Regions from separate parts of the Pseudomonas sp. 32A genome, predicted to be linked through region 2. Evidence: riboswitches for the same ligand, from Rfam matches in the RefSeq annotation. Region 2 holds a riboswitch; the other holds the start of a gene.
The links. Region 2 has a riboswitch for manganese ahead of ACUN0G_RS18295 (TMEM165/GDT1 family protein). Riboswitches for the same ligand answer to the same signal wherever they lie in the genome.

Region 1 (6,235 bases), 3.1 Mb from region 2:
GCCACGGCTGCTCAGGTACTCCATCTGGTATTCCCACATGTCGGCGTCCAGCGGCCAGCCATGGCTGAACAGCACGGGTTTACCGCTGCCCCAGTCCTTGAAGTAGATTTCGGTGCCGTCTTTGGTGAGTAAAGTGCTCATGGAAACTCCTTGGGTGAGTACGAAGGCAAAGGCTGACTATTGTCGAACAGGCGCTGGCAGCGCTTGTACGGGTGTGCTTGGTTGGGTTTACCAACTGAACTTGAGCTCGACCCCCAGGTAATTGCTGTCATGCCCGCCGGCATCCCGCAGCGTCTGGCCGACCGCGTAGTGCACGGCCTCGACGGCGCCGGTGAGGTTGGGGGTAAACCCGTAGTCGGTACGAGCTTGAGCATAGGCGCCGGTCCAGCGTTCACCCTGGCCTGCGGTGCCGGCCACCGGCAGGTTGGGCTGAGTGTAGACCGCGTCTGCGGTGGTTTGCCGCCAGAGCAGGCCCACGGCGGTCTGAACACTGAGCTTGGCGATGGGCTTGACGGTGACCGACGGCTTGACGTGAATCAGGTTGCTGTAGCCCGTATAACCCGCCAGGGAAAAGTAGTAGCCATTGGGGAACAGCGGGTTGAAGGTACCCACCGTGCCGTCACCGGCATGGCGGTCCCCCGAGGCAATATCCATCTGCAGTCCCAGGCGCGGGGTCCAGGCCAGGTTGTCGAAGGTGTAGCCCACGCGGCTGCCGCCACCCCAGGCACGGATATCCTTGTGCCCCACCGAGCCACCTTGCAGCATGGCTTCAATGTCCCAATCGAACCCCAGGGCCGCGCCCCCCAGCCGGGCGTCGAACAGCTGGCGTTTCTCATCGCCGTCGCCGTCCAGATAGTGGGCATCACTGCGTTCATACAAACCGTAATAGGCCGACAGCTCATTCTTGCCACCCACCAGCCGCTCGACCCGCAGCATGTGAAACTGCGCGTCAGCGTTGGATTTATCGTCGAAGTGCCGCTCGTCCTGGTACTGCACCGGGTGGCTGGCGATCCCGATAAAACGCCAGTTCGAGGTTTCCCAGTCAGCCCATAGCGCATCAAAGGACTGGCGCACATTCGGTCCATCCCGTGACGAGATGAAGCGCTGCAAGTCGAAGGCAAAGTCCTGCCGGCCGACGCGGCCCTTGAGCGTGCCGGCACTGAAGGTGTTGATGTATTCGGCAAAGGCCAGGCGCAGGTCGACACGATTCTGGTCGGCGCCGCCGATTGAGGTCTTGTCATAGGCCCGGGCGTCTTCCAGTTGGGTGAACACCCGCCAGTTTTCATTCAGGTGCAGGTCGGCATGCACCTGGAAACGCTGGATCAGGTAACGGTCACGGGCCACGTTATTCACGCCGAAACCGCCCGCGTCATTCATCTCGAAGCGCTCACGCAAGGTCGCGCCCAGGGACAGGTAAGTGAACGGGTTGGCACTGGACAGCGGGATGTACTTCAGGCTGTCCAGGGGGTGGGTGCGCAGCGTCGGGTCCTTGAGCACGGACCAGTCTTCCTGCCAGCGGTTGGCCTTGATCGTCGGGCGCGTCGGTTGATCGTCAGCGTGGACGCTGCCGGCCAGCAGCGGCCACAGCACCGCCAGGCCCCAGCCTGTGCTGCGGATCATTTTGCGCCGCTGAGCTGGTGAATCTCCGCGACGTAACCGCCCGGGAACTCCACCAGTGCGCTGCGCCGGCCCTTACTCTCAAACGCCGGAACCAGCACCTTGGCCCCGGAGCCAGTGGCTTTGCCCAACGTCTCGGTCAGGTTGGCCACCTGGTAGCCGGTGGTTTCATGGCCGAAGGGGTAGGGCAGTTGGCCGTTGGTGACCAGTACCGCCATGCGCCCGAACGGCGACTCGATGTCGACGCGCCGATAGCTGCCGCTGGCCTGGCCGATCTCGACCGCCGGGGCATGCTTGTCATCGGCCAGGACTTTGCCGTGGGAAAACCCGACGAAGGACTTGATGAACGTGTCGGCGCGGTCGCTGGAGACATACACGCGGTTCTCCGGAATGGTCTGGAACGCCGCGTAATCCGGGGCCTTGGTGTGCCAGTAGAGCTGCATGTTCACACCGCCCGGCCACTGGATCACCGCATCACGGCCGATGGGGTCGGGAAAATTACTGACAATCACCGCCGCGCCGTTTTCCCGGGCAGCCTTGAGTGCAACGTCCATGTCCTTGACCAGATAGCCGTTGCGCTCCTGGCCGAACGGGTGCGGGACAGGTGTGGTGAAACCGAACAGCGACACCGTGCCCGCTGGTGTCTGCAGGAGTTGCGAGGTGGTGCTGCTGGGCACCGGCAGGACATTCACCACTACCTGGGACGTGCTCTTTCCGCCGAATGTGGCGAGGAAACTCTGGGCAAAGCGGTCCACGTCAGCCGGGGCGACGTAGACGTGACTGGTGTCGTATTGCGGCGCCACGGCCACATTCGGTGTTGCCGCCAACGCGCTGCCCACCAGCTGCGCGCCCAATAGCGTCAAGGCCAGCGATATCGTCGTCACTTTCTTGCACATACCCATTCTCCAGCACTTTTCAGCGTGATCGAAAAGTCGCCAGCTTAGGGGGCGGGTTGCCGTGCGGATTGTACGGGCGTGCTCGGTTGAACGGTTCAGCGTCTATGCGGGTCAACTGACTTCAACCGTCTGAACAAACAGGTGAACGAAATGGCCAAGGCTTACAGCTAAGCCGCTCGTGACTCCAAGGATTCACTCAAGCCCTTCACGTTTGAACGACGCGCCCCCGGGGCCGATGACGTGCAGATCGACATCCTTTACTGCGGCGTCTGCCACTCGGACCTGCACACCGTACGCAACGAATGGAACAAAACACGCAGCCTGATTGATCGCCGCAGATCCCCTGTGGGAGCGGGCTTGCTCGCGAAAGCGGTGGTTCAGCTGGCATATTCAGCGACTGACACACCGTCTTCGCGAGCAAGCCCGCTCCCACATTTTGATCTTCGCAAGTGTCTAGACCGACAGGTGCTCATACAAGATCGTCGCACCCACCAGCATCAACACCACGCCGCCAACCATCTCGGCGCGCTTGCCCACCACAGTGCCCAACACCCGGCCGAGCATCATGCCGATGGTTACCATGGTCATCGTCGCCAAGCCGATCGCCGCAGCGGCCACCAGGATATTCACGTCAACAAACGCCAGGCCCACGCCGACCGCCAGGGCATCAATGCTGGTGGCAAACGCCGTTACGGCAAGGATCATGAACGAGTGCTGGCTCGGTTTCTCTTCTTCTGGATCATCGGCCTTCAAGCCGTTGTAGATCATGTGCAGACCCAGGGCTACCAGCAGGGTAAAGGCGATCCAGTGGTCCCACTGTTCCACCCAGCGAGTGGCAGCCTGGCCAATAGCCCAGCCAATAATCGGCGTGATGGCTTCAATCACACCAAAGATCAGACCGGCCCGCAGGGCTTCGGTCAAACGCGGTTTGTGCAGGCTGGAACCTTTGCCGATGGCCGCCGCAAAGGCGTCCGTGGACATGGCAAGGGCGAGCAGGATGAGGGAAATGGGGTTCACGGTAAGGCTTCCAGTCGGGCTATATGAGTCAACGACACAACCACACGCCCGACTTTAGGCATGGATGTGTCGCTGGTCTCACCAACCAAAATGGTGTTCGCACCACGGCATGTTGCCGAGAATGTTGATACGAACGCTTCGAGAATCCGAAGCAGGCTACTCCCCAACGAGGTGGCGGATCATAGCCTTGGCTACATGAAAATTTTGTTAACCGTGCCTCACGGATGTTCCAGATGACACCGCACCTGCTGACTCATCCCACCGGTCAACCGCTGCGGCCGTTCGCAGCCTTGGGTGCGGCGCGGGCAGCGATCCAGGAAAAAGCACCCGCCCGGCAACACCCGGTTTCCCGGCAGCTCTGTCGGTGCACTGACATACGCATCGTCCAGCGCCACCCCCAGCTTGGGGACGGCCTCCAGCAGCAGCTGGGTGTAGGGATGCTTCGGCTGCTCCAGCACTTGCTCGGCACACCCCAGTTCCACAATTTGCCCCAGGTACATCACCGCCACCCGGTCGGCCATGTGCCGCACCACGGATACGTTGTGGGAGATCAGGATGTAGGTCAGCCCCAGTCGGCGTTGCAGCTCGGCCAGCAGGTTGAGGATTTGCGCCTGGACCGAGATGTCCAGGGCCGAGGTCGGTTCGTCCAGCACCAGGATGCTCGGGTTGGAGGCCAGTGCGCGGGCGATGGCGATGCGTTGGCGCTGGCCACCGGAGAACTGGTGCGGGTAGCGGTCCAGGTATTCGGCACGGATGCCTACTTGGGCGGCGACCTTGGCGGCGATGGTGCGCATTTCACCCTTGGGCGTGTCGCCAAGGGCGAACAGCGGCTCGGTGATGATTTTCCAGATGGGCAGGCGCGGGTCGAGGGACGATTGCGGGTCCTGGAACACGATCTGTACATGGCGATGACGTTCCCGGGCGCTTTCGTAGACCCAGTCGACTTCGCCGTCGCTGGGCTTGACCAGGCCCATCAGCAATTGGGCGAGGGTGCTTTTGCCGCAGCCGGATTCGCCGACAATCCCCAGGGTTTCCCCACGGCGCACCTGCAAGTCGATACCGTTGAGGGCGTGGGCATAACCGCGCGGGCGGCCCAGCCAGTCGGTTTTTACCGGGAACTTGACCCGTACATCCCGCAGGGCCAGCAGTGAATCTTGAGGCACTGTCATTAAACCGACTCCCCGGCAGTCAGCCAGCACGCGCTTTTGCGGGTGCCGACAGGGTTGATCAGGTTCAGGCGCGGGCGCTTGATGCATTGGCTCATGGCCTGGGGGCAGCGTTCGCGGAAGGTGCAGCCTGAGGGCAGGGCGGCGAGGTTGGGCACCTGGCCGGGGATGGTCAACAGGTCATCGCCGGGCTTTACCTGTTCCGGCAAACCGCTGAGCAGGCCTTGGGTGTAGGGATGGCGCGGATCGCTCATCACCTGAGCCGTCGGACCTTCTTCCACCACCGCGCCGGTGTACATCACGTAGACCCGGTCGCAGAACTGCGAGACCACGGCCATGTCGTGGGTGATCAGCAAGATCGCGGTGCCGCGTTCCCGGGCTTTTTCTCGCAGCAGCAACAGCACCTGGCGTTGCACGGTGACGTCGAGGGCAGTGGTGGGTTCGTCGGCGATCAGCAACTGCGGGTCGCAGGAAAACGCCAGGGCGATCATCACCCGCTGGCGCATGCCGCCGGAGAGTTCGAAAGGGTAACTGTCGAGCACTTGCTCGGGGTCGGCGATGTGCATGTCCCGCAGCAGGGCGATGGCCTTGGCGCGGGCGGCGGCTTTGCTCAGGCGCTGGTGGTGGATGATCACGTCGAGCATCTGCCGGCCAATGCGTCGGGTCGGGTTCAGCGCGGTCATCGGCTCCTGGAAGATCATCGCCGCGTCACGCCCGCGAATCTGCAACAGCTCTTTTTCGCTGGCGCCGAGCATGTCGCGGCCAAGCATCTGCAAACTGCCGGCGGTGATCCGGTAACTGCGCTCCGGCAGCAGGCGCAGGCTGAGCATGGCGGTCACGGATTTGCCGGAGCCGGACTCACCCACCACGCCGACCACTTCGCCGGGGTTGACGTGCAACGACACGCCGTTGAGTGCCTGGACGTTGTTGCGGTAAGCCGGGAATTCCAGGCTCAGGTTATCGATGGCAAGGACTGCCGGACTGGACATGGTCATTTCCCCTGTTGCCGTGGGTCGAGCAGGTCACGAACACCGTCACCCAGCAGGTTGAAACCGGTCGCGGTGACCAGGATCGCCAGCCCCGGAAAGGTCGAGTACCACCAGTTGTCGAGAATGAAATTGCGCCCGGTGGCAACCATCGCGCCCCATTCGGCGGTGGGCTGTTGTGCACCCAGGCCGATGAAACCCAAGGCCGAAGCCATCAGGATCGCGCTGCCGATGTCCAGGCTCAGCTGCACCAGCAACGGCGGCATGGCATTGCGGCCCACGTGCCACGACACGATGTGCCAGCGCCCGGCGCCGAAGGTCTGGGACGCCTTGACGTAGCCCATCTGGCGAATGCTCAAGGCTTGCCCGCGGGCCAGGCGCACGTAGAACGGAATGCGCACCACGGTGATCGCCAGCATCGCGTTGAACAGGCTCGGGCCCAGGGCTGCGGCCAGGGCCATGATCAGCACCAGGGACGGCACCGACAGCATGATGTCCATCAAGCGCATGATCAGGCTGTCGAAACGCCCACCGATAATCCCCGACAGGCAAC
Region 2 (11,446 bases):
GGCCAATGGCTTCTACGAATGGCGCGGCACCCAGCGCAAGCGCCCGTACTGGCTGACGCCGGGGGAGGGCAGCACGCTGTTCTTTGCGGCGATCTGGGAAGCGTATCCGGTGCAGGAGCAGGTGTGGCTGAGTACCGCGGTGGTGACCCAGGCTGCGCAGAGTCAGCGCCGGCCGCTCATTCTGGATGCGGCGGGGCAGGCAGCCTGGTTGAACCCCGAGACGCCGTTGCACACCTTGCAGGCTTTGTTGGCCAGTGAACCCACTGCGTTGCGCGAGCGGGTACTGGCCAACATGGTCAACGATCCGAAGCTGAATGGACCGGAGTGCCTGACTCCGGGTTGAGTCATAGGTTGAATTAGCTGGCCTCTTCGCGAGCAAGCCCGCTCCCACATTTGATTGCATTCCAACTGAAGGAATGCGGTCGAATGTGGGAGCGGGCTTGCTCGCGAAGGCGCCCGAAAGGGCGCCGCTTGACTTAAACCTTGAACTGATTGATCAACCGCCGCTGCTGCTCCGCCAGCTTGGTCAGGTCCGCACTGGCTGCACTCGATTCATCCGCCCCACCCGCCACTTCATTGGCCACCTGCCCGATATTGATCACATTACGGTTAATGTCTTCGGCCACCGCGCTCTGTTCCTCGGCGGCGCTGGCGATCTGGGTGTTCATGTCGTTGATCACCGACACCGCCTGGGTAATGGTCTCCAGCGCCTGAGCCGCCTTGGCCGCGTGTTGCACGCTTTCATCGGTACGGTTCTGGCTGTCTTCCATCACCCGCACCACGTCGCGGGTGCCTTGTTGCAGTTGCTGGATCATGGTCTGAATTTCTTCGGTAGCCTTCTGGGTCTTCTGCGCCAGGTTGCGCACCTCGTCGGCCACCACCGCAAACCCGCGACCTTGCTCACCGGCCCGTGCTGCTTCGATTGCCGCGTTGAGCGCCAGCAGGTTGGTCTGCTCGGCAATCCCGCGAATCGCCGTAAGGATGGCGTTGATGTTTTCGCTGTCCTTGGCCAATGCCTGCACCACACCGACAGCCTTGCCGATTTCCTCGGCGAGGGCGCCGATGGAGGTGGAGGTGTCGCGCACAATCTGCATGCCCTGGCTCGCCGCCTGGTCTGCGTGGCTGGCGGCTTGTGCGGCCTGGGTGGCGTTGCGGGCCACGTCCTGGGCCGTCGCGGTCATCTCGTGTACGGCGGTGGCCACCTGGTCGATCTCGACCATTTGCTTGTGCACGCCCTGGTTGGTGCGAATCGCGATGTCGGCAGTGTGCTCCGACGAGTCGCTGACCTTCTGCACCGAGCTCACCACTTGGGTAATCATTCCCTGCAACTTGGCCAGGAATGTATTGAAGCCGCTGGCAATCGCCCCCAGTTCGTCGGCGCGATCACTGGTCAGGCGCCGGGTCAGGTCGCCTTCGCCCTGGGCGATGTCATTGAGCATCGCCACCATTTGCTTGAGCGGCCGGGCAATGCCGTGGCCCACCAGCCAGATCACCAGCAAGCCGATGCCGGCGATCAGCAGCCCGGCCATGGCCATGCCGAAAATATCGGTTTTGCGCTGGGCGTCGAGGTCATGTTGCATGGCCTGCAAGTCGGCCATCACCGCGCTCAGAGGCAGTTGCAGCATCAAAGTCCAGCGGGCATCGGTCTGGCCGATGTTGAACGGCAGGAACAACTCGATATGCCCGTGTTGCTTGTCGACGTCGTAACGCACTTCGCCGATTTTCAGCTGGCTCAGGTTCGCCAGTTCATTGCTGTCGAGCACGTCGCTGGCTTTTTCGCCGAGTTTGCTGGCGTCCTGGGTGTAGGCCACCAGACGACCGTTGCTGGAAATCAGCGCCAGTTCACCGGCACCGTTGTACAAATTCTGATCAGCCTTGGTGAGCATGTCCTGGATGAAGTTCACCGACAGGTCGGCGCCGACGATGCCCTGAAAGGTGCCGTCGATCATGATCGGTTCGATAAACGAGGCGAGCATCACCATCGCGTTGCCCACTTTATAAGGGGCCGGGTCGATGGCGCAGGGCTTTTTGCTTTCCTTGGAGCACAGGTAGTACTCACTGGCGCGCACGCCGGTGGAGAGGATTTTCTGATCGGCCACGTCGGCGAGTTTATCCAGGCCCAGGCTGCCGTCCTCATTGCGGAACCACCAGGGCAGGAAGCGACCGTTGGTTTCGATGCCGACCACCGGGCTGTTCACGTAGGCGGCGTCGTTGTGGTCGATGGCGTTGGCTTCCCAGCCAATATAGGCGCCGAGGATCTTAGGGTTGCGCACCACGGTTTCGTGGATCAGGTTGATCAGTTGTTCGCGGGAGATGGCCAGTTGTGGGTTGCCGCTGGCGTCCTTCATGCCCATCAGGGCGTTGGTGGTGGCCAGGCCTTTGGCCGTCACCAATGGCGCTTCCAGTTCACGCTGGATCAGCGTCGCCTGGGTTCGCGCCAGCGCGGTCAGGCGCTGTTCGATAATCTGTTCGAATTGCCCTTGGGTGCGTTCCTGCACCATCTCCTGGGTGCGCGCGCCGGCGAACAAGGCGTACAGCACCAGCACCGCTACCACGCTCAGCACGATGGCCCCGGCCAGTGCCGCAACAGAAAATTGAATCGACTTGAACTTCATGACGGCTCCGAGCGCTGGGGAGATTGGCTGCTTGTTTATATCGGCCACGAGCGGGGGAGACATGAGGGGGATCCCCTCAAAATGACTGTGCCGGATCGGCGAATGTCGCAAATGGAATGGTCGCCAGTGTTTTGTGAATTTTTTGCGGCGGTGTGGGATATGTCTGAAATCAGGCAGCTACACGTCTGTTGTATCTGGCGTCGATACAATTGGCCGACTACGATACGCGCCATGTTTCCAGGGAGCAGGTTGATGAAAAAGACAGTAGCGGTATGTGCGTTGGGCGCGGCGGTTATGCTCGCCGGTTGTCAGTCAGTCAACACCACCAGCGGCGGCGCCGTGGGCGTCGAGCGCAAGCAGTACATGTTCAGCATGTTGTCGAGCCAGGAAGTCGACCAGATGTATGCGCAGTCGTACCAGCAGACCCTGGGTGAAGCCAGTGGCAAAGGGCTGGTGGACAAGACCAGTGCCAACGCCAAGCGCGTACAGGCCATTGCCAACCGCTTGATCGCCCAGGCGCCCACCTTCCGCCCGGATGCGGCGCAGTGGAAGTGGGAAGTGAACCTGATCAAAAGTGACGAGATGAACGCCAACTGCGGGCCTGGCGGCAAGATCTTTGTCTACAGCGCGTTGATCGACAATCTCAAACTGACCGACGACGAACTCGCCGCCGTGATGGGCCATGAAATTGCCCACGCCTTGCGTGAGCACGGCCGCGAAGCCATGTCCAAGGCCTACGGTATCGAAATGGCGAAGCAGGGGGCCGGTGCCTTGTTCGGCCTGGGTCAGGACAGCCTGGCGCTGGCCGATACCGTGGCCAACTACGGCATGACCTTGCCCAACAGCCGCAGCAACGAAAACGAAGCGGACCTGATTGGCCTGGAGTTGTCGGCGCGTGCCGGTTACAACCCGAACGCGGCGATTACGCTGTGGAACAAAATGGCCAAGGCCTCGGAAGGTTCGCCACCTGAGTTCATGAGCACTCACCCGGCCTCCGACAGCCGGATCGCCTCGTTGCAAGCGGCGATTCCGAAGGTGATGCCGTTGTATCAGCAGGCGAAAAAATCCTGATTTATAAGGCTGAAATGCAAATCTGAATATGGGGGCCCGGCTTGTGTGGGAGTCGGGCTTGCCCGCGATGCGGGCACCTCGGTGTGTCAGTTGCACCGAGGTGATGCTATCGCAGGCAAGCCAGCTCCCACAAAAGCCCAGCTCCCATATGGGGTTGCGTTTAGATCCAGCCACTGCTCTGCATGGCCTTGTACACCGCAACAATGGCCAGGATGAAAAACGCCGTAGCCGCCAGTCGACGAATCAGCGTCAGCGGCAATTTGTCCGCCGCGAAATTCCCCGCCAGCACCACCGGTACGTTGGCAATCAACATGCCTAGGGTCGTGCCGATAATCACCAGCCACAGTTCCGGGTATTGCGCCGCGAGCATCACGGTAGCGATCTGGGTCTTGTCGCCGATTTCCGCGAGGAAGAACGCGATCAGCGTGGTCAGGAATGGCCCGAACTTGCGGGATGTACTGGCTTCGTCATCGTCGAGCTTGTCGGGCACCAGAGTCCAGAGCGCGGTGGCACAGAAGCTCGCCGCGAGGATCCAGTGCAACACCGCATCTGAGAAGAAACTCCCGAACCAGGCCCCCACGGCACCGGCGGCCGCATGGTTGGCCAGGGTCGCGGCGACGATGCCGGCGATGATCGGCCAGGGTTTGCGAAAGCGTGCAGCGAGAATGAGCGCGAGCAGTTGCGTCTTGTCGCCAATTTCGGCCAAGGCAACGATTGCGGTAGGGACGAGCAGAGAATCCAGCATCAGGTAAGTTCCAGGGGCGGGTCGACACGGCTATGACACGTACAGCCTTCCCGCCCCGGGTAAGGTGTTCGTGTCATAGGTCTTGTCAAACCCCGGTCCGTCTGTGCGGACTCCTGGGTCGCATACGCCATGGCCTGTTGACCAAGTATGTTGACGTATGCCGGACGAGCGTGGCGCTCGTGGGAGACTACTCCCCTAGGACGGAGCGGATTCTGCCTAGGCAAAATCCATTCGGCAAGCCTTCTTTTGGAAAAAGATTTCAGCCGCGCTTGGCACGGTAAATGCGAAAACCCTGGCCTTCTGCCTTGATTGCGCACACCCCAAGATGCTCTTCGATCAGCGGCTGATACTTCAGGAAGCTATTCGCTACCAAGCGCAGTTCGCCGCCTTTTGCCAGATGTTTGGCTGCTTTTCTCAGCAAGTTCTCGGTGGCGAAATAATCGGTGTGCACCCCGACATGGAACGGCGGGTTGCTCAAAATCGCGTTCAGATTCATCGGTGCTGCGTCGATGCCATCACCGGTCAACACCTCGGCTTCCAGGCCGTTGGCCGCCAGGGTCAGACGACTGCTGGCGGCGGCGAAGGCATCCACGTCGAGCATCGTCACCGTGTTATGCGGGTATCGACGTTTGACCGCCGCTCCCAGCACGCCAGCCCCACAACCGAAATCCAGCAAGTGCCCGCTTGGCAACTTGTCCAGGTGCTCCAGCAGCAATGCGGTACCGCGATCCAGGCGACCATGGCTGAACACGCCCGGCAGGCTCACCACCTTGAGCGGCCCTTCAGCCAGCGGCACCTCGAACACCTGCGCCAGGCTTTCCAGCTCAACCGGCTCGGGGGCGTTGGCCACCGTGACCAGCCACAACTGGCAGTGCCGCGCATTGTCGAGCTTGCGCGGTTTGCCGAACGGGTTCAGTTGCTTGGCCGCACTTTCGATACCGCCTTTCTTTTCCCCGACCAGGTACAACTCTTTGCCGGGCAAACGCGCCGCCACGGCATTGAGCAGGTAATCGGTGAGGTCCTTGGACTTGGGCAGGAACACCACCGCCGTGTCGAACGAACGCTCGGGCACGTTCACGCCGAACTGGCTGCGCTCGGCAAAACGCGCGTCCAGTGCGGCCTGGTCGCCGGCATGCCAGCTCCAGCCGTGGCCATTGGGCAGGCGGCCCAGCAGGTCGTCGGCGGGCAAGCCCACCAGCAGCACGTCGCCTTGAAAAAGTTCGGCCTGGCGAAGCAGTACTTCACTGCGCGGATCCATGGTCTGCTCCTTGAAAAGGGGCGCAGTTTATCAACTGACGACGCGCAGCGGGGCGCCGCTGAAAAAGCCCTGAGTGTTTTCGATCAATTGGCCGACGATTCGCTGCCGGGCTTCGCGGCTGCCCCAGGCGTTGTGCGGGGTGACGATCAAGCGCGGGATGTCGCCGGCCAGCAGCGGATTGCCGTTGACCGGGGGTTCGACACTCAACACGTCGGTCGCCGCGCCGCCCAGATGACCGCTGCGCAGGGCATCGGCCAAGGCTTGTTCATTGATCAGGCCACCGCGGGCGGTGTTGACGATGAAGGCGCCAGGCTTGAGCAAGGCGAGTTCGCGGGCACCGATAAAGTCACGGGTGTGCTCGTTGAGCGGGCAGTGCAGGGTCAGCGCGTCGACCTGCGCCAGCAGTTCGTCCAGCGGCACGCGATCGGCACGAGCCGGACGGCCTGGAATGGCACCCAGGATCACGCGCATGCCGAAGGCTTCAGCCAGGCGCGCAACGGCGCCGCCCAACTCACCATGGCCCAGCAGGCCGAGGGTTTTGCCTTCCAGCTCGACGATCGGATGGTCCAGCAGGCAGAACTGCTTGGCTTGTTGCCAAAGCCCCGCCTGCACGTCCCGCTGATAGTCGTTCAGGCGCGTCACAAGATTGAGCAGCAGCATGATCGTATGCTGCGCCACCGACGGCGTGCCGTAACCCTGGCAATTGCTTACGGTAACGCCGTGGGCGCGGGCGGCGACCAGGTCGACGTTGTTGGTGCCGGTGGCGGTCACCAGGATCAGCTTCAGCTCGGGGCAGGCCGCCAGGGTCTCGGCATTCAGCGCGATCTTGTTGCTGATGGCCACCTGCGCGCTTTGCAGGCGTTCGATAATGTTTTCGGGTGTGGTCTGCTGGTGCAGGCTCAGCTCGCTGAAGAGTGCCCGCAACCCGCTGAGGTCCAGGTCCCCGAGGTCCAGGGAAGGGTGATCAAGGAAGACGGCGCGGCGATTGTTCATTATCAACTGTACCTTTTGCGACGAGGTTCGAAGGCGTAATCTGCCGAGCCTATCAGATGAAATAATCAGTTACTTCCTGGAGTGTGCATGTACCTCACCGAGTTCTTGACCGTGGCACTGATTCACCTGTTGGCGGTGGCCAGCCCTGGCCCGGACTTCGCCGTGGTGGTACGTGAAAGCGTGACCCATGGCCGGCGCGCCGGCACCTGGACGGCGTTGGGCGTCGGCTCGGCGATTTTCCTGCACGTGGGGTATTCACTGCTGGGCATCGGCTTGATCGTGTCCCAGTCCATCGTGCTGTTCAACGCATTGAAATGGGCGGCCGCGGCCTACCTGCTGTACATCGGCTTCAAGGCCCTGCGCGCTCAGCCGGCCAAGCCTGCCAGTGAAGAAGACCTGCACCTTGAAGAGGGCGAGCGCACCGCCCGTGGCGCGTTCACCTCGGGTTTTGTTACCAACGGCCTGAACCCCAAGGCCACGCTGTTCTTCCTGTCGCTGTTCACCGTGGTGATCAATCCCCACACACCGCTGGCGATCCAGGCCGGTTACGGGCTGTACCTGGCCGTGGCGACCGCGATCTGGTTTTGCCTGGTGGCCATGCTGTTCAGCCAGCAACGCGTACGTGCCGGTTTTGCACGCATGGGCCACTGGTTCGACCGCACCATGGGCGCGGTGCTGATTGCCATCGGCGTGAAGCTGGCGTTTACCAGCATGAAATAAGCCGGATGCTGGCGCAAAGCTAGCATTCATTGGGTTCTGCAAATCATTCCTTTGGGTGATTTGGCTGAAACATAAGCGCTCTACAGTGCAGATGTTTCAGCCAAGACCGTGCAGTCAGATAAGGGATTCGTATGTTGCAGACTCGTGTTATCCCGCCCGCCGAAGGCGCCTACCAATACCCGCTGTTGATCAAACGCCTGTTGATGTCCGGGACACGCTACGAGAAGACCCGGGAAATCGTCTACCGCGACCAGTTGCGTTATACCTATCCGACCCTGATCGAGCGCGTCGCCCGCCTGGCCAATGTGCTGACCGAGGCCGGGGTCAAGGCCGGTGACACCGTGGCCGTGATGGACTGGGACAGCCACCGCTACCTGGAATGCATGTTTGCCATTCCGATGATTGGCGCAGTCATCCACACCATCAACGTGCGCCTGTCGCCGGAACAGATTCTGTACACCATGAACCATGCCGAGGACCGCTTTGTGCTGGTCAACAGCGAGTTCGTGGGGCTCTACCAGGCCATCGCCGGCCACCTCACCACCGTCGACAAAACCCTGCTGCTCACCGACGGCGCGGATAAAACCGCCGAGTTGCCCAACCTCGTGGGTGAGTACGAAACGTTGTTGGCAGCAGCAAGCCCTCGCTACGACTTCCAGGATTTCGACGAAAACTCCGTCGCCACCACCTTCTACACCACCGGCACTACGGGCAATCCCAAAGGCGTGTATTTCACCCATCGCCAACTGGTGCTGCACACCATGGGCGTGGCGACCATCATGGGCAGCGTCGACAGCGTGCGCTTGCTGGGCACCAACGACGTCTACATGCCGATCACCCCGATGTTCCATGTGCACGCCTGGGGCTTGCCCTATGTGGCGACCATGCTCGGCCTGAAGCAGGTTTATCCCGGCCGCTACGACCCCGAATACCTGGTGGAGCTGTGGCGCAAAGAGAAGGTCACGTTCTCCCATTGCGTGCCGACCATCCTGCAAATGGTGCTCAACGCCAAGGCTGGCCAGGGCGTGGATTTCAGCGGCTGGAAAATCGTCATCGGCGGCAGCGCGCTCAATCGTTCGCTGTATGAAGCGTCCAAGGCCCGTGGAATTCAGCTGACGGCAGCGTATGGCATGTCCGAGACCGGGCCGCTGGTGTCCTGCGCCCACCTCAATGAAGAATTGATGGCCGGCACCGAAGACGAGCGCACCACCTATCGCATCAAGGCCGGCGTGCCCGGGCCTTTGGTGGAAGCGGCGATCATCGATGGCGACGGCAACTTCCTGCCCGCCGATGGCGAATCCCAAGGCGAATTGGTATTGCGCGCGCCGTGGCTCAGCGAAGGCTACTTCAACGAGCCGGAAAAGGGCGCGGAGCTCTGGGCCGGCGGCTGGATGCACACCGGCGATGTGGCCACCCTCGACGCGTTTGGCGTGATCGATATTCGCGACCGCATCAAGGATGTGATCAAGACCGGCGGCGAGTGGATCTCGTCCCTGGCGCTGGAAGACCTGGTCAGCCGTCACCCGGCGGTACGCGAAGTAGCGGTGGTGGGGATTGCCGACCCGCAGTGGGGCGAGCGCCCGTTTGCGTTGCTGGTGGTGCGTGATGGCCATGTGATAGGGGCCAAGGAGCTCAAGGAACATCTCAAGCCATTCGTGGAATTGGGCCACTTGAGCAAGTGGGCGATTCCAAGCCAGATCGCCGTTGTTACGGAAATTCCCAAGACCAGCGTCGGCAAGCTCGACAAAAAACGTATCCGTATCGACATCATCGAATGGCAAGCCAACAACAGTACCTTCCTCTCTACCCTCTGACACTGCTTGCCGTGCCCTCGCGGGCACGGCGGCGCTCTATTCCGAGCCTTCACTTGTGATTTGCCAATTTTCAGCCATCCTTCCGTCGCTGACCTTCGTCAGCATGGCGAAAAGGACTGTGGCAGACGGGTTGGTGATGCAAATCACACTTTAGAGGGATCAAGCGGTACCCCCTGCTGGCTATAGTTCATCCCAGAGTTTTTCAAGGTGCGGTGCTGTGAGCCCGGCGGGTTCATGTGTTCGCCCGGCATTGGAATCGTTGTATTCCGGCCGTTACAAGCCCTTGGAAACGACTCACTGCCATAACAATAATGCACATGGAGTAGCGTCGATGATCTCAGCAAACCAGTTCTGGCGCCGGGCAAAACTGCCTTTGGCCGTCAGCCTCGCCTCTACGCTCGCCGGGCCTGCATTCGGCGTCAGTTTCAACATCGGTGAAATCGAAGGCAGCTTTGATTCGTCCCTGTCGGTCGGGGCCAGTTGGTCGACGGCGGGTCGCAACAAAGACCTGATCGGCGCCAACAACGGCGGCAGGGGGTTGTCGCAAACCTCGGATGACGGTCACCTGAACTTCGACAAAGGTGATTCCTTCTCGAAGATCTTCAAGGGTATCCATGACCTTGAGTTGAAATACGGCGACACCGGCGTGTTTGTCCGGGGCAAGTACTGGTATGACTTCGCGCTGCAAAACGAAGACCTGGACTTCAAGAATGTCAGCAACAACAACCGTAAAGAGGGCGCCAAGTCTTCTGGCGGGCAGATTCTCGATGCATTCGTCTATCACAACTACACCATTGCCGATCTGCCAGGTAACGTGCGGTTCGGCAAGCAGGTGGTGAGCTGGGGTGAAAGTACCTTCATCGGTGGGGGCATCAACTCCATCAACCCGATCGACGTGTCCGCATTCCGTCGTCCCGGGGCCGAGATCAAGGAAGGCCTGATCCCGGTCAACATGTTCTATGTGTCGCAGACCCTGACCGATAACTTGTCGGCAGAAGCGTTCTATCAGTTGGAATGGGACCAGACGGTAACCGACAACTGCGGCACGTTCTTCTCGCAGCCGGATGTGGTTTCCGACGGCTGCAGCAACAACCTGCGGGTGCTGAACAAGCGCTCGACCATTCCAGGCGCTGCGCTGCCTACCCTCAACGCCCTGGGCGTGGATGTGAACAACGAAGGTGTGCTGGTGCGCCGTGGGCCGGACCGTGACGCCCGCGACAGCGGCCAGTTCGGCGTGGCGATGCACTACAACTTCGAGCCGCTGGATACCGAATTCGGCGCCTACTTCATGAACTACCACAGCCGTGCGCCGATCTTCAGCGCCCAAGGTGCGCCAGCATCGGCCTATACCCGGCCTCTGGGGCCGCTGGGTGCGCTGCGGCCGCTGATTGTTGCGGGCAGTTCCAACTACTTCATTGAGTACCCTGAAGACATCCGCCTGTACGGCTTGAGCTTCTCCACCACGCTGCCTACCGGTACCGCCTGGAGCGGTGAGTTGAGCTATCGGCCAAACGCGCCAGTCCAGCTCAGCACCACCGACATTCTCTATGCGGGTGTTACGCCGATCCCGGGCTTCGGGAATGCCTCGGTGCTCAAGGGCAGCCCCGGCCAGGACTTGCATGGCTATAACCGCAAGGAAGTTACGCAGTTCCAGACCACCTTTACGCACTTCTTTGATCAGGTCATGGGCGCCAGCCGTTTGACCACGGTCGGTGAAATTGGCGTGACCCACGTCGGCGGCCTGGAAAGCAAATCCGAGGCGCGTTATGGCCGTGATCCGGTGTTCGGTCCTGGCACGCTGCCAGGCGGGTTCTGTAACGCCCTTAACAACTCGACGGCCAACGGCGCCGGTCTGCCGAATGCCGCTGGCCTGAACACCAACTGCAACAACGACGGCTACACCACGGCCACCTCCTGGGGCTATCGCGCTCGTGCCATCTGGGAATACCCGGACGTCTTCGCCGGTGTAAACCTCAAGCCCAACGTGGCGTGGTCCCATGACGTCAAAGGCTACTCGCCAGGTCCTGGCGGCAACTTCGAAGAGGGTCGCAAGGCCGTCAGCCTGGGTGTCGATGCCGAGTACCAGAACACCTACACCGTCAGCCTCAACTACACCAACTTCTTTGGCGGCAAATTCACCACGGTGGATGACCGTGACTTCATCGCCTTGAGCGCTGGCGTGAACTTCTAAGCACACTCTCTTTAAGCAGTATGTTTTCAGGAAGAACCA

Region 1: linked by a shared signal. The riboswitch ahead of mntP (manganese efflux pump MntP) and the one ahead of ACUN0G_RS18295 (TMEM165/GDT1 family protein) in region 2 are both predicted to bind manganese.

The regions. Positions count from the first base shown of each region.
Region 1 covers NZ_JBQYLY010000001.1:7,047,715-7,053,949, reverse strand. The annotation lists gene ACUN0G_RS32205 (alpha/beta fold hydrolase) at 1-141, opposite strand, end outside; gene ACUN0G_RS32200 (alginate export family protein) at 229-1,620, opposite strand; gene ACUN0G_RS32195 (glyoxalase) at 1,617-2,513, opposite strand; partial or broken gene ACUN0G_RS32190 (NAD(P)-dependent alcohol dehydrogenase) at 2,664-2,828, shown strand; gene mntP (manganese efflux pump MntP) at 2,967-3,530, opposite strand; yybP-ykoY riboswitch at 3,541-3,708, opposite strand; gene ACUN0G_RS32180 (oligopeptide/dipeptide ABC transporter ATP-binding protein) at 3,749-4,699, opposite strand; gene ACUN0G_RS32175 (ABC transporter ATP-binding protein) at 4,699-5,691, opposite strand; gene ddpC (D,D-dipeptide ABC transporter permease) at 5,688-6,235, opposite strand, start outside.
Region 2 covers NZ_JBQYLY010000001.1:3,974,155-3,985,600, forward strand. The annotation lists gene ACUN0G_RS18275 (SOS response-associated peptidase) at 1-343, shown strand, start outside; gene ACUN0G_RS18280 (methyl-accepting chemotaxis protein) at 477-1,319, opposite strand; partial or broken gene ACUN0G_RS18285 (HAMP domain-containing protein) at 1,335-2,678, opposite strand; gene ACUN0G_RS18290 (M48 family metallopeptidase) at 2,868-3,686, shown strand; gene ACUN0G_RS18295 (TMEM165/GDT1 family protein) at 3,847-4,431, opposite strand; yybP-ykoY riboswitch at 4,519-4,640, opposite strand; gene ACUN0G_RS18300 (methyltransferase) at 4,691-5,689, opposite strand; gene ACUN0G_RS18305 (2-hydroxyacid dehydrogenase) at 5,720-6,685, opposite strand; gene ACUN0G_RS18310 (LysE family translocator) at 6,770-7,402, shown strand; gene ACUN0G_RS18315 (fatty acid--CoA ligase) at 7,534-9,216, shown strand; gene ACUN0G_RS18320 (DUF1302 domain-containing protein) at 9,548-11,407, shown strand.